DNA from 3 places in the Serratia liquefaciens ATCC 27592 genome. Region 2 is predicted to be linked to each of the others. Evidence: predicted binding sites of a transcription regulator. Region 2 holds the regulator's gene; each other region holds the start of a gene.
The links. Region 2 encodes CRP, which controls carbon source genes, mostly activating them, when cyclic AMP is high. Its sites were predicted from a motif close to ATGTGANNNNNNTCACAT; they were not measured.

Region 1 (10,639 bases), 910 kb from region 2:
TCAGCAATTCCGGCGCATAGCTGGCGTACTCAATATTCTCGATGCCGCGCTGCAGTTCGCCCATGGCATCGCTGAGCACTTTGCCATGTTCGGCGGTGATCAACCGGCAGATGGCATCGGCATGCTGTTCCAGCAGCGTTTTTAGACGCATCATCACCCTGGCCCGCTTTAGCGGTGGCGTATCGCGCCAGGCTGGGTAGGCTTGCTCGGCGGCGTCGATGGCGCTTTCTACCGTGGCGCGGTCGGCCAGTAACACCCCCTGATGCGACAGCCCGGTAGCCGGATCGTAAACCGGTTGGCTGCGGGTTCCGCCGGTGGCGGACTGGCCGTTGATCCAATGTGCAATTGGCATGGCTTGCGCTCCTTTATTATTCGGTTGCGTTGATAGCGTCGCCGAGGGCGTTGATCAGCGAGTCGATCTGCGCTTCGCTGCTGATAAACGGCGGTGCCAACTGCAGGGTGTCGCCGCCATAGCGGACATAAAACCCGCTTTCCCAGCAGCGCATCGCCACTTCATACGGCCTGCGTGCCGCTTCGCCCGGTCGGGCCGCCAGCGTGATACCCGCCGCCAGACCGAAGTTGCGAATGTCGCTGACGTGGTTGCTGCCCTGTAAGCCGTGCACTGCACGTTCGAAATAGGGGGCCAGCGCCTGCACCCGTTCGATCATTTGTTCGCGTTCAATGATATCCAGCGTCGCCAGCCCCACCGCACAGCTGACCGGATGGGCGGAGTAGGTGTAGCCGTGCGGGAATTCGAGCAAATATTCCGGTTCATCGGTGGCCATGAAGGCCTGGTAAATCTCGGGGCGAACTACCACGGTCCCCATCGGCTGTGCGCCGTTGGTGACCTGTTTGGCAATATTCATGATGTCCGGCGTGACGCCGAATGCCTCGGCGCCGGTCAATGCGCCGCAGCGGCCGAAGGCGGTGATCACTTCGTCAAAAATCAGCAGAATATTGTGTTGAGTGCAGATCTCGCGGATGCGTTGCAGATAACCGACCGGCGGTACGATCACCCCGGCCGAGCCGGAGAAGGGTTCGACTATCACCGCGGCGATGGTCGAAGCGTCACGCAGTGTGATGATGCGGTTGAGTTCTTCCGCAAGCTCGGCGCCTTGCTCGGGCATGCCGCGCGAAAAGGCATTTCCCGCCAGTTGGGTATGGGGCAGGTGGTCCGCTTCGGCGCTGGCGCCAAAGGCTTTACGATTGCCGGCAATGCCGCCCACCGCGATGCCGCCAAAGTTAACGCCGTGGTAGCCCTTCTCGCGACCGATAAAACAGGTTTTGCCCGCCTGGCCCTTGGCTCGCCAATAGGCACGCGCCATTTTTAACGAAGTGTCTGCCGCTTCGGAGCCGGAACCGGTGAAAAACACATAGTCCAGCCCGGCCGGGGTCATGGCCTTGATTTTGTTCGCCAGTTCGAAAGATAAGGCATGGCCGAACTGAAACGCCGGGGAATAATCCAATCGGGAAAGTTGCCGGTGAGCGGCATCGGCAATTTCCTGGCGGCCATGGCCCAATCCGCAGCACCACAACCCGGATAACCCGTCAAAAATCTTGCGACCGTCCTGGCTGGTATAATAAACGCCTTGCGCGTGGCTTATCATTCTCGGGTTGGCTTTAAAATTACGGTTGCCGGTAAAGGGCATCCAATGTGCTTCTAACCATTCACGGTCGGCTTTATTTTCACGTTGATTTAAATCAGCCATTTTTCCCTCCGAGGGGGAGAATAGGTACGGTTAATTAACTATGCCCGTCATCTTTTAAATTGCAGCGTTGTTATCTGCACCAGCTCAGCCCAGGTACTTACTTGAGTAAGTACCTGGGCTGAGTGAGCTGGACGCCTGGCCGCAACTATAAAAGCTAGAGGGTATAAATAAACGTGTTAATGAATTGTTGAGTGAAATTGACTATGTTCTGCTTCTTCACTAATGTGAATAATCATATGTCGAAACTTACTTAAGGTTTTATGCAAGTAAAAAAGCGCGCATTGTTGGGCCAGTTATCGGATATGGATCTGCGGTTGCTGCGGGTATTTAAGGCGGTGGTCGACTGTGGCGGCATGAGCGCCGCCGAGCTGGAGCTGAATATCAGCCTGTCGACCATCAGCAAGCATATCAAGGATTTGGAACAGCGACTGGGCCTGACGCTGTGCCACCGCGGGCGCGAGGGGTTTGCGGTTACTGACGAAGGGCTGCTGATTTATCAGGAAACCGTGAATCTGTTGGCGGCGACCGAGGCCTTTCGCCGTGGGGTGGATGATGTGCATCAACGCCTGGGTGGGCAGCTGCACGTGGCGATATTCGACCATACCGTCAGTAATCCTCAGGCGCATATCGGCCGGGCGATTGCCTTATTCAGCGAGCAGGCGCCGGATGTCTCTTTGCAAATGTATGTGGAACCGATAAATACCATTGAACGCGGCGTCATTGACGGCCAATTTCAAATTGGCATTATTCCCATGCACCGCAGTGCGGAAAGTTTATCTTATAGTTCGTTATTTCATGAGAGGATGTTCTTATATTGTGGCGCGCAACATGAATTATTTTCCGCTAACCATGAAATACTGAATTGGGATCTGTTGCACAATTATGCCTTTGCCGGATTAGGCTACCATTCGCCGAATATGGAACTGAGCCTGCAGCAGCATTTACATCGCAAGGCAACGGGGTTTGCCCAGGAGTCGATCGCGACCCTAATTCTTTCCGGTAAGTACGTCGGCTTTCTTCCCGACCACTATGCGGCGTTTTTTGTCGCGCAAAATATGATGCGCGCCATCAAACCGACGCTGTTCCGTTATCACTGCGAATATTCCAGCGTGCTGCGGCGTTCGCCCAGCCCGCAGCGGGTGGTCAAGCTGTTCCACGAATGCCTGCTGGCGGCTCATGGAACAGCTTAATGTTTACTGATCTTTCTTCTTGCCAAAAATCTTGATCAGCAAGCCGACCAGGATGCCAATCGCGATGCCGGTGAAAATCCAGCTGATGATGCCCATGTCCAATCTCCCGCTATTACTTTGATCTGATTATATAATCATTCGATGCGGAATGCGCCTTCGATCATCTGCTGCCGCTGCGGCGCGCTGTAGTCGATCAGCGAGTTCTTGCTGTTGGATTTTGCCAGCGTCACCGCCAGTTCGTCGGCGGAAATCGGCAGGTCATCCTGCCAGAAACTGGCGATGGCATTGCGGGTAATAAAGTCGATCAGGTAGCGTTCCGGGCTGTCATGCTGCTCGGGGAACAGGCGGGCGGCAAGCTCAGCCATCAGCGCCCGCTGCTGCGGTTGTTCGCTTTTCGCCAGCAGTTCGAGGAACGGCAGCAGCAGGCGACCACAGACCTGGCCGTGGTGATAATCGCGCAGGGCGCCAATCTCGCCGGCGATGCCGTGGATCACTCCCAGCCCAGCGGCGCTCAGCGTCAGGCCGCCAAGGTAAGAGGCTTGCATAATCGCCTCGTGAGCCTCGGCGCTGCGGTTGAGCGCAGGCCAAGCCTGCAGGAAGTGGCGAATGCCGGTCAGCGACATCTCGCGCGTCATGGTATTGGCGGTTTTGGACAGATAGGCCTCGAACAGGTGGGTAAAGGCGTCGATGGCGCAGTAGGCCAGCACCTTGTCCGGTGACCCTTGCAGCAGCTGCGGATCCAGGATGGCGGTGTGTGGCACAAAGTTGTTATGGCGCAGCGAGGCTTTCACCTTGCTCACCTGGGTGTCGGTGATCACCGCATTTTGCGTGACTTCACTGCCGGTACCGGCGGTGGTCGGGATGGCAATGAGCGGCAGGGTTGCACCGCTGATTTTTGTGTCGCCGATCTTTTCCATATAGCGCAGGGTGGGCAACGGGTGCTCGACCAGCGCGGCAAAGGCCTTGGCAGCATCCAGCACGCTACCGCCGCCAATGGCTACCACGCGTCTTACCTTGCCGCGCCAGCGCGCGACCCAGGCGTCTATCTCTTGCGGTGAAGCCTCGTGACTGACGATTTCGGTGCCGAGCAGCAGTGGCGTCAATCCGTCTGCCAGTGAGGAATACACCGCGCCATTGAGGAATGATCGGCAGCTAAACAGCAGCGTCGGCTGTGGCTCGGCGGTCAGTAGCGGGATCAGTTGGCTGATGCTGCCGTGGCCGAACCAGGTCTGGCGGTTGGCAATGGTCAGGCTGGTAGTCATGTTCTCTCCTTGGCACGCGAAAACCACAGCATAAGCCAGCCTCTGCGGCTGAACCACTGCTTTTCGCTGCCTGAAAGGGATTCCGTTAATATATTAATCCAGCCTCGTTAGGCCACGCCGCAATAATCTGGCGAAGGTGTGATTTGTTTAACATGTAAACGATTCTGCTGTTGCATTTGGCGCTATTGAGTGTTTTCTATAACAAACAGGCCACGGCGTAGCCGGAATAAAGTGATTGTTAATTTATTAATGATGGCGGGGCGAAGATGAATATTCAGGTGGAACGGTTATCCGCAGTGATAGACGCAGTCGCAACCCAAGGTTTCTATCCCAACCTGTTGGCCTGGCTGGAAGGGTTCTTCGCCTTTGATAGCGCCATTGTTTACGCGTTTGAACGCGGCCAGGCGCCACGTTGCCTGATCAAAACCGAGCGAGAAAACAGTGACGCGGTCAATCAACTCTATCAACAGGGCGCTTACCTGCAGGATCCGTTTTACCAGGCGCTGAATGATGGCGGCGGCGGCGAGGTGCTGACCCTGCGCCAGTTGGCTCCCTGCGGCTTCTACCATACTGATTATTACCGTAACTTTTACCGCAAAACCGGCTGGCATGATGAAGCCGGGGTGCTGCTGCCCCTGACGCCGGAACGCGGGTTGGGGGTGTTTTTCGGCTCGGCGCGCCAGTCGGTGGGGGTGCGCTATCCGCAGTTGGCTGAGTTGCGTGATGCGCTGACGCTGCTCAAGAGCGTCGCGCGGCTGCATGGCGAAGTGGTCGTCGCCTCGGCAGAGCCAGAAAGGGTGACGGATCATGCGGTGCAGGCACGTTATCTGTTGACGCCGCGCGAGCGCGAAATAGTGGATCTGATCCTGGACGGCTGCGGCTCGCAGCAAATCGCCGATCGGCTGTTCATCAGCCTGGGAACGGTGAAAAACCACCGCAAGAACATCTACAGCAAGCTGGCGATCGGTTCGCAGGCCGAACTGTTCAATCTGCTGTTGGCCACCCCGCTGCGCCGCAGCGCCTGAGTGTTAATTATTTGTTGCGAATGTCCCTAAAGGGACATGGCGACGTCGCGCCCACCTCCTGATAATCCGATGTTATGGCATAGGGTCTTCGGGAGTGCGACAGTGAACAATAATATCGAATCGTTAACCTACTACGCGGCAACCAAAAAATACGATCTGCGCTTTCCGACGCTGGAAGAAGATCTGGACGTTGACGTGGTGATCATCGGCGGTGGTTTCTCCGGCATCAATACCGCCCTGGAGTTGGCTGAGCGCGGCATCACCAATATCGCCATACTCGAAGGGCGCTACCTGGGCTACGGCGGCACCGGCCGCAATGGCGGGCAGGTGATGGCCGGTATCGGTCACGATCTGGAAAAAATCAAACGCCACGTCGGCCCCTCCGGGCTGGAAACCATCTTCAAAATCAGCAACCTCGGCGCCGGGATTATTCGTGAGCGCATCAAGAAGTACGCGATTGATGCCGATTTCTGTTTTGGCTATGGCTACCTCGGCAGCAATGCACGCCAGGAGAAAACCCTGCGCAGCTGGCTGAAGGAATTCAAGGCGGTATCGCCGGATGAAGAGATTGAACTCTACACCGGCGCAGAGGTGAAACAGGTCGTGGGGTCAGATGCCTATACCTGCGCATTGAAACACATGGGCGGCGGCCACGTGCATTCGCTCAACCTGCTGTTGGGCGAGGCGAAGGCGCTCAGCGGCTACGGCGTAAAAATCTTCGAAAACAGCAGCGTGCTGGGCGTGGAATACGGTTCGCGCATCAAAGTGCGCACCGCCATGGGCTCAGTACGTGCCAACAAGATGCTGTGGGCGTGCAACGGTTTCCTCAACGGCATGGAGCCGTTCATCTACAACAAAACCATCAATACCTACGCGTTCCAACTGGCGACCGAACCCTTGCCTGAAGAACTGATCCGCCAAATCAGCCCGATCCGCGGTGCCTACAGCGATATCCGCCCGGTGATCGATTATTACCGGGTGACCAATGAAAACCGGCTGCTGTTTGGCAGCGCCACCCGCTTGATCGAATACATTCCGTCGGATCTTAAGGCCTGGAACCGCAACCTGATGCTGAAAGTGTTCCCGTACCTGCATGACGTGAAGATCGACCTGGCCTGGGGCGGGCCGCTGTGTTGCAGCGCCAACCTGTTCCCGCAGATCGGCACCTTGCCGCAGCATGACAACGTGTTTTATGTGCAGGGCTATTCCGGCTTTGGCGTAACGCCGAGTCATATCGTTTGCAAAGTGTTGGCAGAGGGCATGAGCGAAGGATCGGATCGTTACGATCTGATGAGTTCGATTCCGCACGTCAATATCTTCGGTAAAGACAAGCTGCGACGGGTAATGACCACCGCCGGCAAGGTTTGGCACCAGACGTCCGGCTACTGGAAAGGCCGTCGCTAATTTTTATCACAGGAGAGAAACATGAAACCATTACTGCTTAAGCAACCGCTGCCTGAACTGTTGGACATTGGCAGCGTCAGCAACCTGGGCGCCACGGTGATCGACGGTGAGCCAAACGTCGGGGTGGCGAGCCTTTTCGGTGAGCCGACCGATAACCTGAACTGCGGTATTTTCAGCTGCACGCGCGGCACCTTTGTAATGGAGTATCCGTTCTCCGAACACGCCACGGTGTGGGAGGGTAGCGCGACGCTGACCGACGAAAAGACCGGTAAATCCGTGCAGTATCAGGCCGGGGATTCGTGGTTTGTCGAAAAAGGCACCCCGGTACGCTGGGAGATCACCTCGGATCGTTTTGTAAAACATTACCTGGCGATCGTCGAAGGCTGATCGTGAACTGGCCCCTCTCCGCCGGGAGGGGGGCATTCAGCTATCCCAGCACCCGTTCGATAAAGTCGGTGATCCGCCTTAATATCTGATCCTTGTTGGTTTCGTTAAAACTCTCGTGTCGCCCGCCTGGATTGACCATCGCTTCGAAATCGCTGCCCTTGAGCAGATCGATCGCGGTTTGCGATTCCGCCATTAACACCAGCCTGTCGTCATCGCCATGTATCCACAGCGTAGGCAGCGTGCCGAAGCCCGGGCCGGCGTTGATTTTTGCCAGGATCTGCTGCATCGCCCGCAGCGTCGGGCGTTTGAACGGCCCGTGCCACACCAGCGGGTCGGCCTGATAGGCTTCCCCCACCGACGGATCACGCGACAGGGTGGCAGTATCGAGCGGCGTGTCCGGGATCTCTGGCAGAGTAAGCAAATCCGAAATCAGGGTTCTTTCGCCAATCAAGGGGCCGGAAAGCACCAGCGCACGCACGTCATCGCCATAACGTTGAACGTAGCGGGTGGCAATCATCCCGCCCATGGAATGGCCGATAACCACCAGGGGGACGCCAGGATGCAGCCGCTGAAAATGCTCCGTTACGCGTCGAACGTCGTCGACCACGGCGTCATAATCTTCAATCAATACGCGTTCGCCCTGCGAAAGCCCATGGCCGAGATGATCGGGGCCGAACACCCGCGCACCCTGCGCTTCCAGCGTACGCGCGACGTACTGATAACGGCCGAGATGCTCGCCGTAACCGTGCACCAGCAGCGCCAGAAAACGCGGTCGGTCATGGCCCCAGTCATGCACGGCAATATCGCCATGCCCACCTTTGATAAAGCTGATCTTCTGTTCAGACATCGTATTTTCTCATCGGAAAGGTCATATTCAGCGTAGCGGCAAAGCGGAGAATGGGTAGGGGCACTGCGTGCGGTGCCCCAGGATATTTAGCGAATGAAGTGCTGTGCCAGCGCATCGATAGCCTGGCGTTGGAACAGATTGAAGGCGTCTCGCGGCTGCTGTTGGCGGATGAATGCCAACAGCGGATCTTCGACCTCGGTGCGAATACCGCTAAGCTGCTCCATCACCGCCAGCCCGCAGAAGGGCACGTAGGACTCGGCATAACCGCCCTCATGCACCATCACCAGCTTTCCATCGCAGAGGCGGTCGGCGGCGTCCTGCACCAGGGCCGTCATGCTGCGGAAACTGTCGCTGTGCAACTGCATGCGCGCCAGCGGGTCGAGGGCATTGGCATCGTAGCCGCAGGCAACAATGATCAGCTCGGGTTTGAAGCGCTCGAGTGCCGGGATCACTATCTGTCGCATGGCATACAGATAGCCGTCGTCACCGGCGCCCGCCAGCAGCGGAATATTGATGTTAAAGCCTTCTCCCGCCCCGGCACCGCGGTCCTGTTCACCGGAGTAGCCCGCTGGGAAGCAGCCGTCCTGATGCAGCGACATCGTCAGTACGTCGTCACGTTGCCAATAGATATGCTGCGTACCATTACCGTGATGCACGTCCCAATCGAGCACCGCCACTTTGCCCAAACCGTATTTGGCCCTGGCACGCTCGATGGCGATCGGGATATTGGCCAGAAAGCAGAACCCCATCGATTGATCCGGCAGGCAATGGTGGCCCGGTGGGCGCGACAACGCATAGGCGTTATCCAGGTGGCCCTGCAGCACCGCTTCGACCGCCGCGCAGGCCAGCCCGGCGGACAGTTTGGCTATCTCGTAGCTGCCCGGGCCCAAAGGTGCTTCCTCACCCAGCATGCCGCCGCCGTTATCACTTAGCTGTTTGAAACGTTGCAGATAGTCGGTCGGATGAATGCGTAACAGGTCTTCTTCCGTCGCCATGTCGGTACTTAGCAGCTGGAGCTGTCGCGACAGGCCGGACACGTCCATCAGGTTTTTCATCCGCCGTTTGGTTTCCGGCGATTCGGCATGGCCCGCCCCTGAGGGCGGTTGCACCCAGCCGCCGACCGGCAGCGTGGTGGCATGCAGGCCGGTGCTGTGCCAGAAACAGCGTTCATCAAACAAGAAACCGGTTTTTCTTTTCACCTTATTACTCCTGTTAAATGGCGCGTTGAACGCGCGGTGAAGCCAGCGAAATCAGCAGCAGCGACAGCAGCGCACTGCCCAGCGCCCCGACCAGCAGCCTGTCGAAACCGCCTGAAGACTCAATCCAATAACCGGCCAGCGATGGGCCGATCGCCATGCCGCCGCCAATCACCAGATTGATGTTGTTCATCAGCTTGCCGTTGTTATCCAGCCCGGCGACGCGGGCCAGGATAAACGGCAGCACAAAGGTCCAGGTAAACTTGAACAGCACCGCTGCCAGCGCAAAACGCAGCAGCTGCGGCGTGTGGAACAGCAGCGCAATGCCGGCGAGCAACAAGCCGTAACTTAGCCAGATCAGCCCATTGCCGCCTCGCCTGGCGCTGATGAACGCCGCACCACCGGCGCCGACGATGCCAAACAGCGTGGCGGCCGCCAGCACCTGGCCGCTGCTGACCGGCGAAAGGCCGGCCGCGTGGGCGATACTGCCGATAAAGGTCCAGACTGCGCTCAGGCTGATATAAAAGGTCAGCACCGCCAGGACGGCGAAGACTTTACGCAGCCACGGCGTTGCCGTGGTATGGGCGGTGGATTGCGCAGGGTGAAAGCCGCTGGGAAAGGCGGAAAGCAGCGGCAGGCAGCACAGCATGATGGCCGCCAGGATCAGGTATACCGCCATCAGGCCAAAATGGGCGAACAGCAAGGGCAGCACCAGCAGCCCAACGGCGCCAAGCACCAACTGGCCCAGCACCCACAAGGCGTAAACCCGGCTGGGGTTGGCGGTGCCACCGGCACAGGTGATACACAGGATCATCAGTGTGCCGCCCGCCAAAGAGGCGATGAAACGCAGCCCCAGTAACAGGTGAAAATCACTGACCATTGCCGACGCCAAATTGCCGACGATAAACACCCCCGCAGCCAGGGTTGCCACCCGGCGCCAGTTAACGCGGCTGATCCACCACCAGGCAGGCAGGGTGGCGAGGCTCATGGCCCCCAGCTCGGTGGAAAACAGATGGCCGATTTGCGCGGGGGTGAGCGACCATTGGCTGGCCAGTTGCGCGGCAACCGCCGGGGCGGTCATCAGGATGCCCGGTGCAATGGCGGCAAAGATGATGATGGCGGTCAGCAGCCGCGGCGGGCAGGGGAGAGCCGCCCCGGCAGCGGGTACAGAAACGGAATCACTGGACATAATAATTATCCCCGCAGGTTAAGCCTGAGTCAGATATAACCGCGTTGCCGTATTCTGGGCAGGCGGAAACCGCGCCATGAATGGCGAATAATTAACGAACTTATTTTCTCCACTATAAGCCGATGTTATGGCTCTATTTATTAACCGTGGGCAATAAAGCTGCTGGCCACCAATTCGGTACGGTTGACCACTTCAGTTTTGGCAAAAATATTGCGCATATGGGTTTTTACCGTTGAAAGCGAAATACCCAGCTTCAACGCTATGCGTTTATTACTGGCGCCTTCACGCACCATATTGACGATCTCCTGCTCTTTGGCGGTCAGCAGGCGGGCTTCCCCGTCGGGCAAAAGGTCGCGGGTCGCCAGTTCGATCAGCGGCATCACCGCCCGCAGGCGACCGCGTTCCAGTTCGGTAAACGGCGTATCGCGGA
Region 2 (10,639 bases):
CCACCTTGGCGGGTTCCGCCGAAGTCTGGTAGGCCACGGTCACGTCCACCGCATAGGCGCTGGCTGTGCCGAGTGACAACGCCAGTAGTACCGCGCTGCGTAATGCAAAGAGTTTGCTCGCCATGATCGCTCCGTTGATAAAAGTCTGTTCAGTTGCTGACAGTTTTATCCGAGCGTTGGCGAGCTATAAAAGAATAAAAAACTCTGCGTTATTACTTATGGGAATATTTAATCAAATCATCCCGATGTGGCGGAATCCCTCCAGGGAATCTTTTAGGGGCCCGCGTCAGTGTTCTCACATTAAGATAAAAAGTCACGGGCGGTGGCTGGTTGAAACGAACCCCATCTGCTTACAGGCTCAGTTCGCCACGCAAAAAAATCTGCGCATAGCCGCCTATCAGGGTACGGTCGCCTTTCAGTTCGCAGAACAGCTCACCGCCGCGCGCCGAAATCTGCCGCGCGTGTAATTGATGGCGGCCGAGACGGGCGCTCCAGTAAGGCATCAACGTGCAGTGTGCAGAGCCGGTAACCGGATCCTCACCGCCGTCCAGCGTGAAATAGCGCGAAACGAAATCCACCGTTTCGCCCGGTGCGCTGGCGATCACCGCGCGCCCGGCCAAAGTAATCAACGCCGGGATATCCGGCTGCAACGCTCGCACCTGCGCTTCGTTTTCCAGCACCACCAGCAGCGCATTGGCTTGCCACACTTCCTGCGGTTCAACGCCCAATAGCGCGCTCAGCCCGGCAGGCGTCGCGATTTTTTGCGGCGGTCGGGACGGAAAATCCAGGATCAAGCGTTCGCCATCTTCGGCGTCGCGCTTAACGTACAAATCACCGCTTGCCGAACGGAAACGGATATCCTGCAACGCCGGATTGACCGCGCTGAACATCACGTGCGCCGCCGCCAGCGTGCCGTGGCCGCACAGATCCACCTCACGATGGGGAGTAAACCAGCGAATGGCCGACATATCGCCATCGTCCCAGACGAAGCTGGTTTCAGGCAGGCTCAGCTCATTGGCGATCGCTTGCATCTCGGCGGTCGACAACGGCTGTTTCAGCAGGCATACGCCGGCCGGATTGCCGCGAAGCCCTTCGCCGGTGAAGGCCACTACGTGGAAGTAATTTTCTGCCATCTGCAACTCCTTAATGCCAGATGAGTAACACACAGGCCGCCGTCAGCAGCCCCATAGACAGATTAAAGATGATCCAGGCCTTTTTGCTGCGTAACAGGCGGCCAATCACCGTGCCGAAGCCGAGCCAAATCACCCCGGCAACGATATTCACCACCAAAATGCCCAGCGAGATCGCCACAATCGACGTGTTGTACCTGTCGCCTGCCAGGCTAAAACTGGCCACCGCCCCCAGCGCCATCAGCCAGGCCTTGGGATTAAGGAACTGCAACAGCCAGCCCTGATACAAGCGTATCGGTTTGGGCGGCGCCACGTCGGTCTCCAGCTTTTCATAGGCGGCAGTGGCCACTTTCCACGCCAGCCATAACAGGTACAGGCTGCCGAGGATTTTCAGCACCAGGTGCAGCGCAGGATAAACCAGGATCAGGCTGCCGACCCCGAACGCCACCAGCAGCAAAATACTTTGCATCCCCAGCATGATGCCTATCATCAACAGCAGCGAGCGCATAAAACCAAAATTGGCGCCGGAGGTGGTCAGCAACATATTATTAGGGCCTGGCGTGATTGCGGCGACCCACAGGAAGCCTAACATCGAAAGAAATAAACTCGGTTCCATGAGGTGGGTGCTCCTCACCCAGGGTGATTTTTTGCAGTATTATTGTCAGTTCAGGATAGTGAAGCTAACAGCGCACTATTAATCCCACAATAGCCGCCAATAAGATTTTTACTCAGGTTATGCATGAATCCTTTCGCCCTTTGACCGGGGCCAGTAATCCGCATCTGCAGACGCTGCTGCCAAGGCTGGTGCGCCGCCGCGTGCAGCTAAAACCACATTGGCAACGGCTGGAATTGCCCGACGGCGACTTTGTCGATCTCGCCTGGAGCGAAGATCCGGCTCAGGCTGCCGGCAAGCCGCGCGTGGTACTGTTCCACGGACTGGAAGGCAATTTCTACAGCCCCTACGCTCACGGTCAGCTCAGCGCCTGGCGTGAAAAAGGCTGGCTTGGCGTGGTGATGCATTTTCGCGGCTGCAGCGGCGTGCCGAACCGCAAGCAGCGCATCTATCACTCCGGAGAAACGGAAGATGCGCGTTTCTTTCTGAGGTGGCTGCGCGCAACCTACGGCGAAGCCCCCACCGCCGCGGTCGGGGTCTCGCTCGGCGGCAACATGCTGGCCTGCTACCTGGCACAGCAGGGGGCGGACAGTCTGCTGCAGGCGGCTGTCGTGGTTTCAGCACCGCTGATGCTGGAGCCCTGTTCGTGGCGTATGGAACAAGGCTTTTCGCGCGTTTATCAGCGCTATCTGCTTGGGCAACTCAAACAAAATGCCACCCGCAAGCTGCTGCACTACCCTGACACGTTGCCGCTCAAGCTGCCGCAGCTCAAAGCGTTGCGCCGGATCCGCGACTTTGATGACGCCATTACCTCGCGCATTCACGGCTTCAGCGACGCCAGTGATTATTATCGCCGTTGCAGCGCCCTGCCGCTGTTGCCGGCGATCCAGACGCCGTTATTGATCATCCATGCCAAAGACGATCCCTTTATGACCGACGAAGTGATCCCCGAGGTCACCACGCTGCCGCACAACATTGAGTATCAGTTGACCGAGTTTGGCGGCCACGTCGGTTTTGTCGGCGGCACCTTGAAACACCCCCAAATGTGGCTGGAATACCGTATTCCATCCTGGCTTTCCCCTTATCTGGACACAACCACGTGATTATCCCCTGGAAAGAACTGGAAACTGAGACCCTAAACAGCCTGATCGAGTCCTTTGTGTTACGCGAAGGCACCGACTACGGCGAGCACGAACGCTCGCTGGAACAGAAAGTGGAAGACGTGCGCCGCCAGTTGAAAAACGGCGAGGTGCTGCTGGTTTGGTCAGAACTGCATGAGACCGTCAACATCATGCCACGCGGCCAGTTCCGCGCCGGGCAGGAAGAAATTTAGTGGCGATCGGTTCTATGACTGACGGAAAAAATCAGGTAACAATGGGTTATTGCAAACCAACGCGCGGAATTTTGCCCTTGGCGAAAGGGCGTCAAACAGACCAATAATCATATCTGACGCCTGCGCATTTAACACGGAGTGACCTACCACCATGTCCGCCAAACATCCCGTTATCGCAGTGACCGGCTCCAGCGGGGCCGGCACCACCACCACCAGCGTGGCGTTCCGTAAAATCTTTCAGCAGTTGAACATCCGCGCCGCCGAGCTGGAAGGCGACAGTTTCCACCGCTACACCCGGCCGGAAATGGACGCGGCGATCCGCAAAGCGCGCGATCTCGGCCGCCATATCAGCTATTTCGGCCCCGAAGCCAATGACTTCGGCCTGCTGCAACAAAGCTTTCTCGACTACGGCAAAAACGGCACCGGTCGCTCACGCAAGTATCTTCATACCTACGATGAAGCGGTACCCTATAATCAGGTTCCCGGCACTTTCACCCCATGGGAAGCCTTGCCGGCACCGACCGACGTGCTGTTCTACGAAGGGCTCCACGGTGGCGTCGTGACTGAACACATCGACGTGGCCAAACACGTCGATCTGCTGGTCGGCGTAGTACCGATCGTGAACCTGGAATGGATCCAGAAGCTGATCCGCGATACCGGTGAACGCGGTCACTCCCGCGAAGCGGTAATGGATTCGGTGGTTCGTTCGATGGAAGACTACATCAACTACATCACGCCGCAGTTCTCACGTACCCATATCAACTTCCAACGGGTGCCGACGGTAGACACCTCCAACCCGTTCGCCGCCAAGGCTATCCCTTCGCTGGACGAGAGCTTTGTGGTGATCCACTTCCGCGGGCTGGACCAGATCGACTTCCCTTATCTGCTGGCAATGCTGCAGGGATCTTTTATCTCGCATATCAATACGCTGGTGGTGCCGGGTGGCAAAATGGGGCTGGCGATGGAACTGATCATGGCGCCGCTGGTGCAGCGACTGCTGGAAGGGAAAAAAATCGAGTAATCTACGGGGCGCGGTACAACCGCGCCCCTTTATCCGTTACGCCAGGTCGCGGATTTCAAAACTGTGGGTCACGCTGGCGGCTTTGCTCAGCATCAGTGAAACCGAACAGTACTTCTCAGCTGACAGGTTGACCGCACGTTCCACGATCTTGTCGCTCAAATCTTTGCCGGTCACGATAAAATGCAGGTTGATATGGGTAAACAACCGTGGCGCTTCTTCGCGGCGTTCAGAGGTCAGTTTCACCTCGCAATCACGTACGTCGTTGCGTCCTTTTTGCAGGATCGACACCACGTCGATAGCACTGCAGCCCCCTACTGACATCAGCACCATTTCCATCGGACTGGGTGCTTTATCGCCGGCGTTGCCGTCCATCAATACCTGATGGCCAGACGCGGATTCACCCAGAAACGTCAGCCCTTCCACCCACTTAACTCTTGCCTGCATGCTGGTCACTCCGGTTAATTTCTTAAAATCAGAGTACGCTTTCGCATAGAAACTGGCAACGGAACCTGATGCTAATCATGCTGAAGCGAGACAACACGAGACACCCGCCTCACTCTGTGCTACAAACAGAGCCGCAATAAATCTTTCCGGGACACTGATTTCAGGGAAACTCCCAGGGAAAGGCTCCTTTACCGGTATGTTAACAGAATGTAGCTTGCAGCTCTCCCGGCAAGTTAATATGCTAGAGCGACAGCGTATATTTATGACACGCCTCAAAACCTGCTGATAGCCACCATTAAAACAACGGCGACAGCACGTTTTACAGGGAACTCTGACCCCTGTGACACAAGGCAGCGATAACAACAGAGGATAACAGCGAATGGTTCTCGGCAAACCGCAAACAGACCCTACTCTCGAATGGTTCCTGTCTCATTGCCATATCCACAAATATCCATCCAAAAGTACGCTGATTCACCAAGGTGAAAAAGCCGAAACGCTTTACTACATCGTCAAAGGCTCCGTCGCGGTGCTGATTAAGGATGAAGAAGGTAAAGAGATGATCCTGTCCTACCTTAACCAGGGGGATTTCATCGGCGAGCTTGGATTATTTGAAGAAGGTCAGGAGCGTAGCGCCTGGGTTAGGGCGAAGACCGCCTGTGAAGTGGCTGAAATTTCCTACAAGAAATTCCGCCAGCTGATTCAGGTAAACCCGGACATCCTGATGCGCCTGTCTGCCCAGATGGCAAACCGCCTGCAGATAACCTCTGAGAAAGTGGGTAACCTCGCCTTCCTGGACGTTACGGGCCGCATCGCGCAAACCCTGCTGAACCTGGCGAAACAGCCTGATGCCATGACCCATCCGGATGGCATGCAGATTAAAATCACCCGTCAGGAAATTGGCCAGATCGTCGGTTGCTCTCGTGAAACCGTGGGTCGTATTCTGAAAATGCTGGAAGATCAAAACCTGATCTCCGCTCACGGCAAAACTATTGTCGTTTACGGCACCCGTTAATCACTGAAAAAACGGCGCGATAATTCGCGCCGTTTTTTTATGCCCCGATTTATCATGTGGCGCCGACTGATTTATCATCCGGAAGTCAACTATGCACTGCGACAAACGCTGGTGCTGTGCCTGCCGGTTCTGCTCGGGCTGCTGATCGGCCAACTGCAATACGGCCTACTATTTTCCCTGGTTCCCGCCTGCTGCAACATCGCCGGGCTGGACACGCCCCACAAACGCTTCTTTAAACGCCTGATCGTCGGCGGCTCGCTCTTTGCGCTTAGCAGCCTGCTGCTGCAACAGGCACTGCTGTGGCAAGTACCGCTGCCCGCATTGATGCTCGGTCTGGCACTGTTGCTTGGCGTCAGCGGCGAAATCAGCCCACTGCACGCCCGCCTGCTGCCCGCCGCGCTGGTTGCCGCCATCTTCTCCCTCAGCATGGCCGGTACGGTGCCGCTTTGGCACGCGCCGGTGTTATATATCGTGGGTACCGCCTGGTACGGCCTGTTTACCTGGTTCTGGTTCAAGCTGTGGAAAGAGCAACCGATGCGCGAGTCGCTCAATCAGCTCTATCTGGAGCTGGCGGACTACTTCGAAGCCAAATATTCGCTGTTGACCCAGCACACCGATCCGCAGACCGCCTTACCACCGCTGCTGGTGCGCCAGCAAAAGGTCATGGACCTGATCACCTTGCTGTATCAGCAGCTTAATTTTCTGCCCCATGCCAGCAATCTCGAACAAAAGCGCCTGCAACGCACCTTTCAGGTCGCGCTGGATTTGCAGGAACATATCACCGTCAGCCTGCATCTGCCGGAAGAAGTCCAAAAACTGGTAGAGCAGAGCCAGGCCGAAGCCATTATCCGCCGCAATGCACAGGTGATTGCCAATCGGCTGCGCACGGTAGCGCACGATATCCTCTATCATCAGCATTCTCAGCGTTTCAACATGGATCATGAGCTGGCAGCCCTGGAAAAAGTGGCGGCGCAACACCCGGATAACCCGGTCGGCCAATTCTGTTATTACCACTTCAGCCGCATCGCCCGCCTGCTGCGCACCCAGCACCCACTCTACCGACGCGATCTGATGGCCAATCAAAACCGTCTGCCATTCTGGCCCGCGCTGGTCAGTTACCTGTCGTTCAAATCCAACGCCCTGCGCAATGCGGCTCGGCTGGGAGTCACCCTGGCAGCGGGCAGCAGCCTGGGGATGATATTCAATCTGCCAAAACCTTACTGGATCTTGCTGACCATCATGCTGGTGAGCCAAAACGGCTACAACGCCACCCGGGTACGCATCCAGCACCGTGCGCTCGGCACTCTGGTTGGGTTGGTGATTGCCGCCGGGTTACTGCAGCTGCAGCTGCCCGAGGCTGAGACGCTGGGCGTGATGCTGGTGATCACGCTGCTGGCCTATCTGGTTTCACGTAAAAATTACGGGCTGGCGGTAATTGGCTTTACGGTGACGGCGGTTTACACCCTGCAACTGTTGGCACTGAACGGCACCCACTTCCTGGTGCCGCGCCTGATCGACACGCTGATCGGCTGCGTGCTGGTGTTCGGTAGTACCATCTGGCTGTGGCCACAGTGGCAAAGCGGTCTGCTACGCAAGAACGCCCACCAGGCGTTGGAAAACGATCAGCAGGCGCTGCGCCTGTTGCTGGAAGAGCAAGAACCCGATCCCAGCGCGCTGGCTTATGCCCGCATGCAGGTCAATCAGGCGCATAACGCGCTGTTCACCTCACTCAATCAGGCGATGCAGGAGCCGGGATTTGAATCGAGCTACCTGGCAGATATGCGCCTGTGGGTTACGCACAGCCAGTTTATTGTCGAACACCTGAATGCGATGACCATTCTGGCGCGCGAGCACTATATGCTGACGCCAAAGCTGGCAGAGGAGTATCTGCAGTCTTGTGAAATCGCGCTGCAAAGCTGTCAGCAGCGGCTTGAATACGACGGGCCGAGCAGTGGCAACGGCATTATGCAGCCACCGGATTTGCAGCCGGATATGCCGGTGACTGAAATGGAACGCCATCTGCGGCGCATTTTGTCCCACCTGAGCGTCATGCACACCATTTCGTCACTGGCCTGGCGCCAGCGTCCGCACCATGGTATCTGGCTGAAACGCAAACTGCGCGATCAATAAGGGCGCCGCCGGCGCCCTCAGACTGCTGACAAAGCTTGTTATTAGGGAGACCGCCCCTCGGTGCACCAGGCCCGAGTATCTCGGGCTCACAGACCACTTTGTCATCAAACTCAGGGCACCCTCGGTGCCCTTATGCATTAAGCGCCAATCACGTCCTGCACGGCCAGCTCAAACAGCGCCATCCCTTCGTCAATATCCTCGGTTGCTACCACCAGCGAAGGCGCAAAACGGATCACGTTTGGCCCGGCATTGAGGATCATCAACCCGCGTGCAGCGGCGGCAGTCAGGAAATCACGCGCCTTACCGTGGTGATTTTTCGTCAATTCGGCACCGATCAGCAGCCCCATGCCGCGAATATCGCTGAAAACACCATATTTCTCGCCAATCTGCTTTAACGCCTGCACGTACAGTCCATGACGCAGTTCAATGCCACTGAGCACTTCTGGCGTATTGATCACGTCCAGCGCCGCCTCCGCCACCGCGCAGGCTAACGGGTTGCCGCCGTAGGTGGTGCCATGGGTACCCACCTGCATCACCGAGGCAATCTCTTCGGTGGTCAGCATCGCGCTAACCGGGAAGCCACCGCCAAGCGCCTTGGCGGTGGTCAGGATGTCTGGCGTCACGCCATAGTGCATATAGGCGAACAGTTTGCCACTGCGCCCCATACCACTTTGCACTTCGTCGAATACCAGCAGCGCCTGATGCTGGTTGCACAGTTCGCGTACGCCCTTGAGGAAGTCGGCGTCTACCGGGGTAATCCCCCCTTCACCCTGGATCGGCTCCATTACCACCGCGCAGGTATGGTCGTCCATCACCGCTTTCACCGCGGCCAGATCGTTGAACGGCACGTGTACGATATCAGCCGGTTTGGGCCCAAAGCCGTCGGAATATTTGGCCTGTCCGCCGACGGAGACGGTAAACAGCGTGCGGCCGTGAAACGCGTTATAGAACGCGATGATTTTGGTTTTGTACGGACTGTGGCGGGTAATCGCATAATGACGCGCCAGTTTGAAGGCAGCTTCGTTAGCCTCTGCGCCGGAATTGGCGAAAAACACCCGATCGGCAAAGGTGGCGTTAATTAGCTTGGTCGCCAGGCGCAGCGCCGGTTCGTTGGTGAACACGTTGCTGGTATGCCACAGGGTTTCGCCCTGCTGTTTCAGCGCCTCAACCAACGCCGGGTGGCAGTGCCCCAACGCCGTCACCGCAATGCCGCCGGAGAAATCGATGTACTCTTTCCCTTGCTGGTCCCACACGCGGCTGCCTTTGCCCCTGACCGGGACAAACTGAGCAGGTGCATAAACAGGCAGGATAACCTGATCAAAGGTGCTGCGGGTTACTGCAGATTTTTCGGTCATTATGGGGTCCACCCTGAAAGTAACTCAGTTTTTTAATGGCAATTGAATGAAAATATAATCACAAAATATGCATAAAAAACCATTAAAGGGCAAACGCAAATCACCTTGGCGACTAAAAAAAATCTAAACAATTAACTTTTAAGGAAATTATTCAACAGCTGATGCCCCTGTTCGCTGAGGATGCTTTCTGGGTGGAACTGTACCCCTTCCAGCGCCAACTGCCGGTGGCGGATGCCCATGATCTCATCGCGTACGCCGTCGCGCTCACTCCAGGCGGTAACTTCAAAACAGTCCGGTAAAGTAGCAGCTTCAAGCACCAACGAATGGTAACGGGTAACGGTCAGCGGGTTGTTCAACCCACGAAAAACACCGCTGTCGAGATGGCGGATCGCCGAGGTCTTGCCGTGCATCACCTCGCGGGCGCGCACCACCTTAGCACCGAATGCCTGCCCCAGCGCCTGGTGCCCCAGACAAACGCCGAGGATCGGCAGCTTGCCGGCAAAATGTTGGATGGCAACTAATGAGATGCCGGCTTCATTCGGGGTACAGGGCCCAGGAGAGATCACCAGACGCTGCGGCGCCAGCCTTTCGATATCGGCCAGTTGCAGCTCGTCGTTACGCTTCACCAGCACTTCCGCGCCTAATTCGCAAAAGTACTGGTAAAGGTTATAGGTAAAAGAGTCGTAGTTATCGATCAACAGCAGCATAGTGTTTCCAACAGACATCATCGCAATCGTAGGGGCGAATATGCCGCCCCGATTTACACGGGCGCAGTATACAACGCCCTCACGATACTGCCGCTATCGATAATTTCAGCTTACTTCTTGCGACCGCCCATGATCGAGCCCAGCACGCCGCGCAGGATCTGTCGACCGAGATCGCGTGCCATGCTCTTGGCGGCGGTTTGAACTATGCCGTCGCGTTTGCCGCCGCGTGGGCCGGTAGAGCCGAACAGAATATCGTTCAGGCCGCCCATCAGGCCGCCACCCGCCTGCTGCTGCGCCTGGGGTTGCTGCGCCGGTTGGCCCGCTTGCTGTGCACCGACGGTGGCGAAACCTTCCGCAGACAGCTTCTCGTAGGCGGACTCGCGGTCCACCATATCCTCATAACGACCGTACAGCGGCGATTTATTGATCGCACTGTTCAACCCTTCCGCCCCCAGCATGCCCATCTTGGATTCCGGCGCGATCACCATCGCCCGTTCCACCACGTTTGGCCGCCCTTTTTCGTCGAGGAAAGAAACCAGCGCCTCGCCGACGCCCAGTTCGGTGATCGCCGTTTCCGCATCGAAGGCCGGATTGGCGCGCATGGTTTGCGCCGCGGCTTTCACCGCTTTCTGATCGCGAGGGGTAAAGGCACGCAGCGCGTGCTGCACGCGGTTGCCTAACTGACCGAGCACGCTGTCCGGAATGTCGAGCGGGTTTTGGGTAACAAAGTAGATGCCGACACCTTTGGAACGGATCAGGCGTACCACCTGTTCGATTTTCGTCAGCAGCGCCGCCGGTGCGTCGTTGAACAGCAGGTGAGCTTCGTCGAAGAAGAACACCAGCTTCGGCTGCTCCGGATCGCCCACTTCCGGCAGGTGTTCGAACAGCTCGGCC
Region 3 (10,639 bases), 1.5 Mb from region 2:
CGATCCTCACTTACATCATTCAACACACCCGGCTGGGGCGCATTTGTCGCGCCACTCAGCAAGACCGCAAAATGGCGTCAATTCTCGGCATCAACACCGATAGGGTCATTTCCCTGGTGTTCGTGATCGGCGCCGCCATGGCCGGCCTGGCGGGGGTGTTGATCACCATGAACTACGGCACCTTCGATTTCTACGTCGGCTTTATCATCGGCATCAAAGCCTTTACCGCCGCGGTATTGGGCGGGATAGGGTCGTTACCCGGCGCGATGCTGGGCGGCCTGCTGCTGGGCGTGGCGGAGGCGCAGTTCGCCGGCATGGTGAACTCGGATTACAAAGACGTGTTCTCCTTCGGTTTGCTGGTGGTGATCCTGATTTTCCGCCCTCAGGGCCTGCTCGGACGGCCAATGGTCGCTAAGGTTTGAGGGGAAAACTTATGTCGCACTCTGAGGTTCACCCAGGGCTGAACGTTAAGCGCAGCCTGCTGGACGCCGTATTGGCCGGGCTGATTGCCCTGATCGTGTTTGGGCCGATCGTCGGCATCGTTCTGAACGGTTACAGCTTTAACTTCGAGCCGCATCGTCTGGTGTGGATTATCGCGGTGGTGATGGCCGGGCGGCTGTTACTGAGCCTGTTTCTGCAAACTGCACCGGGCCGTAAATTACTGACGCGTTTTGACGGCGGTAACGACGGGGTGTATGTCCGGCCGATCGGCGCCAGGACCAGCCTGCGCTGGATTATTCCGTTAATGGCGGTCATCGCGCTGCTGTTTCCGTTTGTCGCCACCAAATACCTGCTGACGGTGGCGATACTGGGGCTGATTTACGTGCTGCTCGGGCTGGGCTTGAACATCGTTGTCGGGCTCGCCGGGCTGCTCGATCTGGGCTACGTGGCGTTCTACGCCATTGGCGCCTATGGGCTGGCGCTGGGCTACCAGTATCTCGGCCTCGGGTTCTGGGCGATGTTGCCATTGGGGGCGCTGATGGCGGCGCTGGCCGGCGCGCTGCTGGGGTTCCCGGTGTTGCGTATGCACGGCGACTATCTGGCGATCGTCACGCTGGGGTTTGGCGAGATCATCCGGCTGGTGCTGAACAACTGGATGTCGCTGACCGGCGGGCCGAACGGCGTCTCGGTCCCGGCGCCGACGATTTTTGGCCTGGAGTTTGGCCGACGCGCGAAGGACGGCGGCGTGCCGATTCATGAATTCCTTGGCATCACTTATAACCCTAACCTGAAATTTATCTTTATCTATGCGGTGCTGTTCCTGGTGGTGCTGCTGGTGCTGTACATCAAGCACCGGTTGACGCGCATGCCGATCGGTCGCGCCTGGGAAGCCTTGCGCGAGGATGAAATCGCCTGTCGTTCGCTCGGCTTAAACCACGTGTTGGTCAAGCTGTCGGCCTTTATGATGGGCGCGTCCACCGCCGGGCTGGCCGGGGTGTTTTTCGCCACTTATCAGGGGTTCGTCAACCCCACCTCGTTTACCTTCTTCGAATCGGCGTTGATCCTGGCGATCGTGGTGCTGGGCGGGATGGGATCGACCATCGGCGTGGTGCTGGCGGCGTTCGTACTCACGGTGGCACCGGAACTGTTGCGCAGCTTCGCCGAGTACCGCGTGCTGTTGTTTGGCGTGCTGATGGTGGCGATGATGATTTGGCGACCGCGTGGGCTGGTAAGGATCAGCCGAACCAGCTTTGCGCCGCGTAAGGGGGTGGCGCCATGAGCGACGCAATCTTGCAGGTTGAGCATCTGATGATGCATTTTGGCGGCATCAAGGCGCTCAACGACGTGAATCTGGCGGTCGAACGCGGCTCGATCACCGCGTTGATCGGCCCCAACGGCGCCGGCAAAACCACGGTGTTCAACTGCCTGACCGGCTTTTACCGCGCCACCGGCGGCGCCATCTTGCTTAACACCCACAAACGGCCAACCGACGTGATCCAGGTGCTGGGACAGAAGTTTCGCGCCGGCGACTGGGTAAACCCGAGGCGGTTGGGATCGCGCCTGTACTACAAAATGTTCGGCGGGACCCATCTGGTCAATCGCGCCGGGCTGGCACGCACCTTCCAGAACATCCGTTTGTTCCGCGAAATGTCGGTGGTGGAGAATCTGCTGGTGGCGCAGCACATGCTCAGCAACCGTAATCTGGTCGCCGGGGTGCTCAATACGCCGGGCTATCGCCGGGCGGAAAGCCAGGCGCTGGATCGCGCTTTTTACTGGCTGGAAGTGGTGGAGCTGGTGGACTGCGCCAACCGGCTGGCGGGGGAGATGTCCTACGGCCAGCAGCGGCGGCTGGAGATCGCCCGGGCGATGTGCACCACGCCGGAGATGATCTGCCTTGACGAACCCGCCGCCGGGCTGAACCCGGTGGAGACGGCGACCCTGAGCCGCATTATCCGTTTCCTGCGTCAGCACCACGGCATCACGGTGCTGCTGATCGAGCACGATATGGGCATGGTGATGGAAATTTCCGATCGGGTGATTGTGCTGGACCATGGCGATGTGATCGCCGAAGGCACGCCGAAAGAAATACAGCATAACGACACGGTGATCGCCGCTTACCTTGGCGCGGATGAAGAGGAGCTGGCGGGATGAGCAATGTGATGTTGGAATTTCGCAATGTGGACGTGTTTTACGGCCCGATCCAGGCGTTGCAGCAGGTCTCGTTACAGGTCAATGAAGGGGAAACGGTGGCGCTGATTGGCGCCAACGGCGCGGGCAAGTCCACGCTGCTGATGTCGATCTTTGGCCAACCGCGCATCAGCGGCGGGCAGATCCTATTTCGCGGAGAGGATATCAGCCAGCGTTCTACCCATTACGTTGCCAGCAGCGGTATCGCCCAGGCGCCGGAGGGGCGACGGATCTTTCCGGACATGAGCGTGGAGGAAAACCTGCTGATGGGCACCATCACTGTCGGCAATCGCTATGTGGATGAAGACCTGCAGCGCATGTTCGAGCTGTTTCCACGCCTGAAGGAGCGGCGCAACCAGCGGGCGATGACCATGTCCGGCGGCGAACAGCAGATGCTGGCGATTGCCCGAGCCTTGATGAGCCGCCCGAAGCTGCTGTTGTTGGATGAGCCGAGCCTGGGGCTGGCACCGATTATCGTCAAACAGATCTTCAGCATTCTGCGCGAATTGACCCGTGGCGGCATGACGCTGTTCCTGGTGGAGCAGAACGCCAACCATGCGCTCAAGCTGTCCGATCGCGGTTATGTGATGGTCAACGGGCAAATCCGGCTGACCGGCAGCGGCGCGGAGCTGTTAAGCAATCAGGAGGTGAGGAAGGCTTATCTGGGCGGCGCTTAAAACTGGCGCTGGATCACGCGCACGTTCAGCCGTACCAGAGCGATGATGCCACTGGACAAGATCCGCAGGCCGCGGGGCAAATCGCGGCGGCGGATATCCAGCAACAACACGGTGCGCACCTGGTCGCTGTCGTTCCACACTTCGTGTTCGAAGGTGTCGTCCCACAGCATAAATTCCCCCTCGTTCAGCCGGTACTCCCGCCCGTCGACTTTCAACACCGCAGCGGGTTCACCGTCGGCGCGTTTGGGCATCGACAACACCAGATAGCCGCGCAGAATGCCGCGGAATGGGCCACGGTGCGCGGGCACCTGTTTGCCGGGTGCCAGGAACGACAATGAGGCTGAAAGCACGTCCGGGGAAGAGGCGATCAATTGTGCAAGCTGCGGGCAACGGGCGAGGTTGCGCGCTATCGGCTGCCCATAGGCCTGCATGATAAACATCCGCCAGTCGCGAGCGTCGTTGGCGGAGATCGACGCCTGTTCGCTCATGATCTCGTGAAAACGTGGGATATTACGCAGATCTTGCGCTACGGTCAGCGCTTCCTCGCGTATCTGCTGCCAGTGAGCGGTAAAGCGTTGGGCGTCGGGAAACAGCCGGTTGCTGTCGAGGACCGGTGAACTGCTGATGCGGCGATCGTAAATACGGCGAAGAGCAAGCACAGACCAATCGTAGATAGCTGACATAGTGACCTCAATAGCAGTGAGCCGATTTCTCGCCGTCTTAGGGTTGTTTTAGATGTGATTGCCGGACGATCAATTCGCCGGTATACAGCCGTTGTCCGCCGGGTTCGAAGGCCTGCGTCAGGCAGTGAATGCCATCGGCTATCAGCTGCTGCATCGGCTGGCGGTAAGTGGTTAGCTGGTAGCTGGGGGAGGCCGCCAGCTCAATGTCGTCAAAGCCCACCACGGCAATCGGCGCACAGCCCGGCTTGGCGCGTATGGCATCGATAACGCCGACCGCCAGAATGTCGTTCTCGCAAAAAATGGCGTCTATCCGTTGCTCTGCCGGGGTGGCGGCCAGGTAGGTCGAAAAGGCCTCCATCCCGCAAAGACGCTGGTAGTGCGGAGCCTGCAGCACCAGGTTGACCTCACGCTGCTGTTGCGCCAGCGCGGCACGGAAACCGTCCAGGCGGCGCAACTGGGTAGATTCGCTGATTGGTCCCGCCAGATAGCCCATACGCGGGTAATCTTGCTGGAGCAGCAACTCGCCGATGTCGAACCCAGCCTGATAACCGTGGGTCGCCAGCACCTGGATATAGGGGCTTTCACTGTAGCGATACAGCACTACCAGCGGAATACGGTGAATGTCCTGCGCCAGGCTGATCAGCCGGTCATTGAGCAGCGTGCCGAGGAACAGCAGCCCGTCCACCTGCATTTGGTCCGCCAGCGTCAGCACCGACTCATAATCGTGTTCAGAGGTGATATTGAGCAGCAACGCCATATAACCGCGGCTTTGCAACTGCCGGGTCACTTCATCCAGCAGCGTAAAGATATGCGGGTTTTTCAGTTCGTCCGCCACCAGCCCGATGATGCGGGTACTCTTTTTCGACAGGCTGCGCGCCAGCAGGTTAGGGCGATAACCCAATTCACGCGCTGCGGTTTGAACCCGTTGCATGGTCTGCGGTGAGATCGACGCGCCGTCGGTAAAGGCACGCGATACCGTCCATTTAGACACGCCGGCGCGGGCGGCCACATCGCTGGCCGTCGCCTTGCGTGCTGCGGGCGCCGGGGTAGAGCCGGGTTTCTTCGCCATCATCTTTCGCTCGTGATGAAAAAACGGTATGGGTTCAACAGATTAGCACAGCGTAGTCGAATGCGGGAATTGCCGACGTTGGCGCGAGGATCCTGCGGGCCATCGGCACAACGCAGCGGATCTTTTTAGCGGTATTTTGTGATCCTGATCGGCAGATTTATTATGGCGCATTTGACTTATTTTTAACCCTCTCCAATAGTCCATCGCAAGTGGCATTTGTTGAGCGGTCAAGTTGCTACCTAATTTTGCACCCGGGTGCAGTTAAAGTTTGCACCCGGGTGCAATGCGGCGAAAACGATGAAATCCAAGATTTCGGGAGCAACTATGCTAAATGGCGAAAGAAAAACGGCGCGCCTTCTGCGCTGGGCTATGGTCGGCGGCGGGCGGTTGGGGCAGGTGGGATACAAGCATCGCTGCGGGGCGCTACGGGATAATACCGCTTTTGAGCTGGTGGCCGGCGCGTTTGATATCGTGCCGGATCGCGGCCGCGAGTTTGGCGTGAACCTGGGGGTAGCGGCCGAACGCTGCTATGAAGATTACCGTACGTTGTTTGTTCAAGAGGCGCTGCGTGAGGACGGCATCGAAGTGGTGTCGGTAGCGACGCCGAACGGTACGCATTACGAAATTACCCGTGCGGCGCTGCAGGCCGGGTTGCACGTCATCTGCGAGAAACCGCTGTTTTTCACCAGCCAGGAAGCCTATGAAATTAAAGCGCTGGCGGCGGAAAAAAACCTGATCGTCGGCGTGACTTACGGTTTCTCCGGCCACCCGCTGCTGCTGCAAATGCGCGCGATGATCGCCAACGGCCAGATTGGCGAAGTACGGATGGTGGATCTGCAATATACCCACGGTTTTAATGCCACGGACGAAGTGGATCGCCTCAGCGAAGCGCAGAAATGGCGCATTGACCCCAAGATCTCCGGCCCGAGCTTTGTGCTGGGGGATATTTCCACCCACACCTACTACCTCTCCCAATTGGTCATGCCGCAGATGCAGATCCGCGAGCTGCTCTGCGATCGGCAAAGTTTTATTCCCTCACGAGCACCGTTGGAAGACAACGCGCTGGTGATGATGCGCTATGAAAGCGGCGCGGTAGGGCGGATGTGGGCTTCATCGGTGAATGCTGGCGCGATGAGCAGCCAGCGTATTCGCATCGTGGGGTCGAAGGCCAGCCTGGAGTGGAGCGACATCAACCCCAGCGAGCTGCGCTACGAGGTGCAGGGGCAGCCAAACCAGACGCTGTATCGCGGCATGGCGTATCTGGACGATACCTGTAACGCCTGGGAACGGCTGGGGGCTTTGCATACCGAAGGCCTGACCGAATCCTGGGCCAACATCTACCTGAAATTTGCTCTGGCTATCGACGCCACTCGCCGCGGCGATCGGCAGGCGCTGGCGCAACTGGTGTATCCGGATATCGACGCCGGGATCGAGGGCGTGCGCTGGATTGAAAACTGCGTGCGTTCCGCCAACCAGGGCGCCCGTTGGGTGGCCTTTGAATAAACCTATTTACCCGGAGCAAAAGCATGAAACTTTCTTTTTGTACCGATAGCCTGGGCCACCTGCCGTTTGAAGCCATGCTGGATCGCCTGGGCGAACTGGGGGTGTTTGGCGTGGAAATGACCACCGGCGGCTGGTCTTCGGCACCGCATCTGGACACCGTGGCGCTGTTGCAGGACGCGGGCAAGCGGCGGCGGCTGATGGCGGCGCTGGAAAGCCGCGGCATGAAAATTGCGGCGCTGAACGTTTCCGGTAATCCGCTGGAGCCAGGCGTGCTGGGCGAAAAACACCGCCATGATACCGACAACACGCTGGCGCTGGCCGCCGGCCTGGGGGTGAAAAAAATCGTCATGATGAGCGGATTGCCCCCTGCGGCGCCCGGCGACAGCATCCCTAACTGGATCACCTATACCGTCAGTTGGCCGCCGACGCTGAAAAACTGCCTGGACTACCAGTGGAACGAGGTGGCGATCCCGTATTGGCAGAAGCTGGTGGATAAGGCGCAGGCGTTCGGCATAGAGAAGTTCGCGCTGGAAAATTTCAGCTCGATGCTGGTGTGGAACCCGGACACGCTGTTCAGGCTGCGCGACGCGGTGGGGCCGATGGTGGGCTTGAACCTCGATCCCAGCCATCTGATCTGGATGGGGGCCGATCCGATTGCCGTCGCACGGCGCCTGGGGGACGCGATCCACCACGTGCACGGCAAAGATGTGCGGCTGGAAAGGGGGATAGTGGCGGTCAACGGGCTGCTGGAAACCCGGCCGGTGGAACAGGTTGCACAACGTGCCTGGAACTATGTGGCCGTCGGGTGCGGGCAGGATTTGCAGTGGTGGAAGGAATTCTTCTCGGTGGTACGCATGATGGGTTACAACGACTGGGTCTCGCTGGAGATGGAAGATCTGACCATGTCGGTCGATGCCGGTATTAATACCTCGATTGAGGCGTTACAACGCTGCATCAGCCAATAACGCCTGTTTATTTCTGCCAAAGGCCTGCAGGTTTGCAGGCCTTTGCGCGGCAAAAGACTGTCGAAAAAAACAGGCCAATAAAAGTGTGATCTATATCGTATTTACCCCGCCAGTTGGTTAAAATATCGCTACTTCCCGCACCTGTCCGGATCCCGTTTAACATGGAACAAACCCAGGTATCTCGCTCAACCGCCTGGTTGCGCGTGGTCATCCTTGCCGTCTCGGCCTTTATCTTCAATACCACCGAATTTATTCCGGTGGGGTTGCTGAGCGACATCGCCAAAAGTTTCTCAATGCAAACCGAGCAAGTGGGTTTGATCATCACCATTTACGCCTGGATTGTCGCCTCCGCCTCTCTGGTGTGTATGCTGCTCACCAGCAAAATTGAACGGCGCAAGCTGCTGATCGGGGTGTTCATACTGTTTATCGCCAGCCATGTGCTGACCGCCGTGGCCTGGAACTTCACCACGCTGGTGATTTCCCGTGCCGGTGTGGCGCTGGCCCACGCGGTATTCTGGTCGATCACCGCCTCGCTGGCGATCCGGGTCGCCCCGGCGGGCAAAAAGGCGCAGGCGCTGAGCCTGCTGGCCGGCGGTACCGCGCTGGCCATGGTGCTCGGCCTGCCGCTGGGCCGCGTGATTGGTCAGATCCTCGGTTGGCGCATGACCTTTATCGGCATCGCGGTTTGCGCCACCCTGGCGCTGGTGCTGCTGTGGCGTCTGCTGCCGGTGCTGAAAAGCGAGCATTCCGGTTCACTGTCCAGCGTACCGATGCTGTTTAAGCGTCCGGCGCTGGTTAGCCTGTATATGCTGACCATCATCGTGGTGACGGCGAATTTCACCGCCTACAGCTATATCGAACCCTTTATTCAGACCGTGGCCGGGCTGTCGGAAAACTTCACCACCCTGATGCTGTTGCTGTTCGGCGCCGCCGGTATCATTGGCAGCCTGCTGTTTAGCCGCTTCAGCGAACGTTTTCCGTCGGGCTTTTTTATCGGCGCTATCGCGCTGTTGATGCTGAGCCTGCTGCTGCTGTTGCCGGCCTCCGGCAATGAAAATCACCTGACGTTGCTGTTTGCGGTGTGGGGCATGGCCATTATGGCGATTGGCCTGTCGATGCAGGCCAAGGTGTTAAACCTGGCGCCGGACGCCACCGACGTGGCGATGTCGATCTACTCCGGGCTGTACAACTTTGGTATCGGCGGCGGCGCGCTGCTGGGTAACCAGGTCAGCCGGCATCTGGGCATGGGCAACATCGGTTTTGTCGCTGCACCGCTGGCGCTGATCGCCCTCGGCTGGTGTGTGCTGAACTTTTACCGCGGCGAACGCCTGCAACACCACCACATCCGCTAAGCCCCACCGCACGACAGCGGGCCATCAGTTCGCTGTCGTGCATTGCTACTCCGGTTGAATTTTCTCTCAGCAAAACAGATTGCTGCAGTTTTTTATGCTTAAAATTTTTTCATAGTCTGCTAATTAAATATTTAACTCCGACGCCGAGCCGATAGCATAGAAAACTATCGATTATGTTATGGCGAGGTTAATGGTGAGTGATTCTTTGGTTGCGGGAAGCGTGGGGGCGGCCCAGTCGCCGATCCATGAACGGGATCTGTCGGCAAGAATAGATGCATTGCCCACCTCCGCCGGGCTGTGGCGGTTTATTGCTTTGCTGGCGTTAGGCGGCTTTTTTGAACTCTACGACCTGTTCCAGACCGGATACATCAGCACCGGCTTAATCGCCGAAGGCATCTTCCATACCGGAGCGCAGGGCGTGTTCGGTGTCTCCGACCAGGCGGCATTCGCCTCCGCCACCTTCCTTGGCCTGTTTATCGGCGCCAGCCTGCTCAGCCCCTATGCCGACCGCTTTGGCCGCCGCAGCACCTTTATGTTTGCCCTGGCCTGGTATGGCATCTTTTCGCTGTGTCTGGCTTTTCAGCATCAGGCCGAATGGGTGATCTTCCTGCGCTTTTTGGTCGGCGTCGGCTTGGGTATTGAGCTGGTGACGATCGATACTTATCTGACCGAATGGGTGCCCGCACATCTGCGCACCCGGGCGTTTGCCTTTTCTTTCTTCATTCAGTTTCTCTCGGTGCCGACGGTGGCGTTAATGTCGTGGTGGCTGGTGCCGCAAACCATCCTGGGCCTGAGCGGCTGGCGTTACGTGGTGATCGCCGGTGCGGTGGCTTCGCTGGTGATCTGGCTGGTGCGTAAAGGCCTGCCGGAATCGCCGCGCTGGCTGGCACAGCAGCGGCGCTACCCGGAGGTCCGGCAGGTGATGCAGGCGATGGAACGGCGCTGCGGCGTCACCCATACGGCGGATTTCCCCGCGCATGACGCGCAAGCACACAGCGAAATGCCGGCGCAGGGGAGCTTTAAGGATATTTGGTCGCCGCGTTACCGCAGTCGTACCCTGATGCTGGTGGTGATGAATTTCTTCCAGGCCATCGGATTCTTTGGCTTTGGCAACTGGCTGCCCGCTTTGCTGGCCGGAAAGGGAGCCTCCATCACCCACAGCTTGCTGTATGCCTTCTTTATTACTCTGGCTTACCCGTTGGGATCGCTGCTGTGCAGCCGCTATGCCGACAAGATGGAAAACAAGTGGCAGATTGTACTTTCCTGCCTGGTGACGGTGATCTTCGGCTCGCTGTTTGCCCTGCAAAACAACCCCGTCTGGCTGATCCTTTGCGGTTTCTTCATCACCTGGTCCAATGCCTGGCTGACCTATAGCTACCATTCTTATCAATCGGAAGTGTTCCCGACTTATATACGCGCCCGCGCTGTCGGCTTCTGCTATTCGTTCAGCCGACTGTCGACGGTATTCAGCAGCCTGATCATCGGCATCATCCTGCAATACGGCGGCTCGGTGGGGGTTATCGCGTTTATCGTGGCCAGCATGCTGATTGTGATGGTGGTGATCGGCGTGTTTGGCCCGAAAACGCGCGGTATCGATCTGGAAAATATTTGAGTACTACTCGCGCGAGATCCTGTGAAATAAAAAGCCCGCTTAAGCTGACCTAAGCGGGCTTTCAGGCTACTGACAAAGCCTTCACTGGTGTTTGGCGTAGGGGCGCTGCATGCTGCGCCCGTTACATCTCTTAGGCGAGATCAAAACGAT

Region 1: M495_RS02385 (iron-containing alcohol dehydrogenase) is a predicted target of CRP. The motif match lies at 4,298-4,315, and genes of this name have one in related genera.
Region 3: M495_RS15985 (sugar transporter) is a predicted target of CRP. The motif match lies at 7,609-7,626, and genes of this name have one in related genera.

What each region holds. Positions count from the first base shown of each region.
Region 1 is NC_021741.1:516,124-526,762, forward strand. Features, by position in the region: gene M495_RS02370 (CoA-acylating methylmalonate-semialdehyde dehydrogenase) at 1-352, opposite strand, end outside; gene M495_RS02375 (aspartate aminotransferase family protein) at 369-1,709, opposite strand; gene M495_RS02380 (LysR family transcriptional regulator) at 1,970-2,899, shown strand; gene M495_RS02385 (iron-containing alcohol dehydrogenase) at 3,034-4,161, opposite strand; gene M495_RS02390 (response regulator transcription factor) at 4,428-5,186, shown strand; gene M495_RS02395 (NAD(P)/FAD-dependent oxidoreductase) at 5,289-6,590, shown strand; gene M495_RS02400 (cupin domain-containing protein) at 6,612-6,977, shown strand; gene M495_RS02405 (alpha/beta hydrolase) at 7,018-7,824, opposite strand; gene M495_RS02410 (class II histone deacetylase) at 7,911-9,023, opposite strand; gene M495_RS02415 (MFS transporter) at 9,037-10,209, opposite strand; gene M495_RS02420 (helix-turn-helix transcriptional regulator) at 10,350-10,639, opposite strand, start outside.
Region 2 is NC_021741.1:4,842,660-4,853,298, forward strand. Features, by position in the region: gene tauA (taurine ABC transporter substrate-binding protein) at 1-124, opposite strand, end outside; gene M495_RS22625 (PhzF family phenazine biosynthesis protein) at 351-1,133, opposite strand; gene M495_RS22630 (LysE family translocator) at 1,144-1,746, opposite strand; gene M495_RS22635 (hydrolase) at 1,866-2,846, shown strand; gene M495_RS22640 (YheU family protein) at 2,843-3,076, shown strand; gene M495_RS22645 (phosphoribulokinase) at 3,228-4,097, shown strand; gene M495_RS22650 (OsmC family protein) at 4,134-4,541, opposite strand; gene crp (cAMP-activated global transcriptional regulator CRP) at 4,921-5,553, shown strand; gene M495_RS22660 (YccS/YhfK family putative transporter) at 5,608-7,683, shown strand; gene argD (bifunctional acetylornithine/succinyldiaminopimelate transaminase) at 7,821-9,038, opposite strand; gene M495_RS22670 (aminodeoxychorismate synthase component II) at 9,170-9,745, opposite strand; gene M495_RS22675 (helicase HerA-like domain-containing protein) at 9,856-10,639, opposite strand, start outside.
Region 3 is NC_021741.1:3,390,300-3,400,938, reverse strand. Features, by position in the region: gene M495_RS16025 (ABC transporter permease subunit) at 1-422, shown strand, start outside; gene livM (high-affinity branched-chain amino acid ABC transporter permease LivM) at 434-1,720, shown strand; gene M495_RS16015 (ABC transporter ATP-binding protein) at 1,717-2,592, shown strand; gene M495_RS16010 (ABC transporter ATP-binding protein) at 2,589-3,305, shown strand; gene M495_RS16005 (aspartyl/asparaginyl beta-hydroxylase domain-containing protein) at 3,302-3,988, opposite strand; gene M495_RS16000 (LacI family DNA-binding transcriptional regulator) at 4,026-5,060, opposite strand; gene M495_RS15995 (Gfo/Idh/MocA family protein) at 5,382-6,560, shown strand; gene M495_RS15990 (sugar phosphate isomerase/epimerase family protein) at 6,584-7,525, shown strand; gene M495_RS15985 (sugar transporter) at 7,687-8,877, shown strand; gene M495_RS15980 (MFS transporter) at 9,068-10,489, shown strand; gene katG (catalase/peroxidase HPI) at 10,620-10,639, opposite strand, start outside.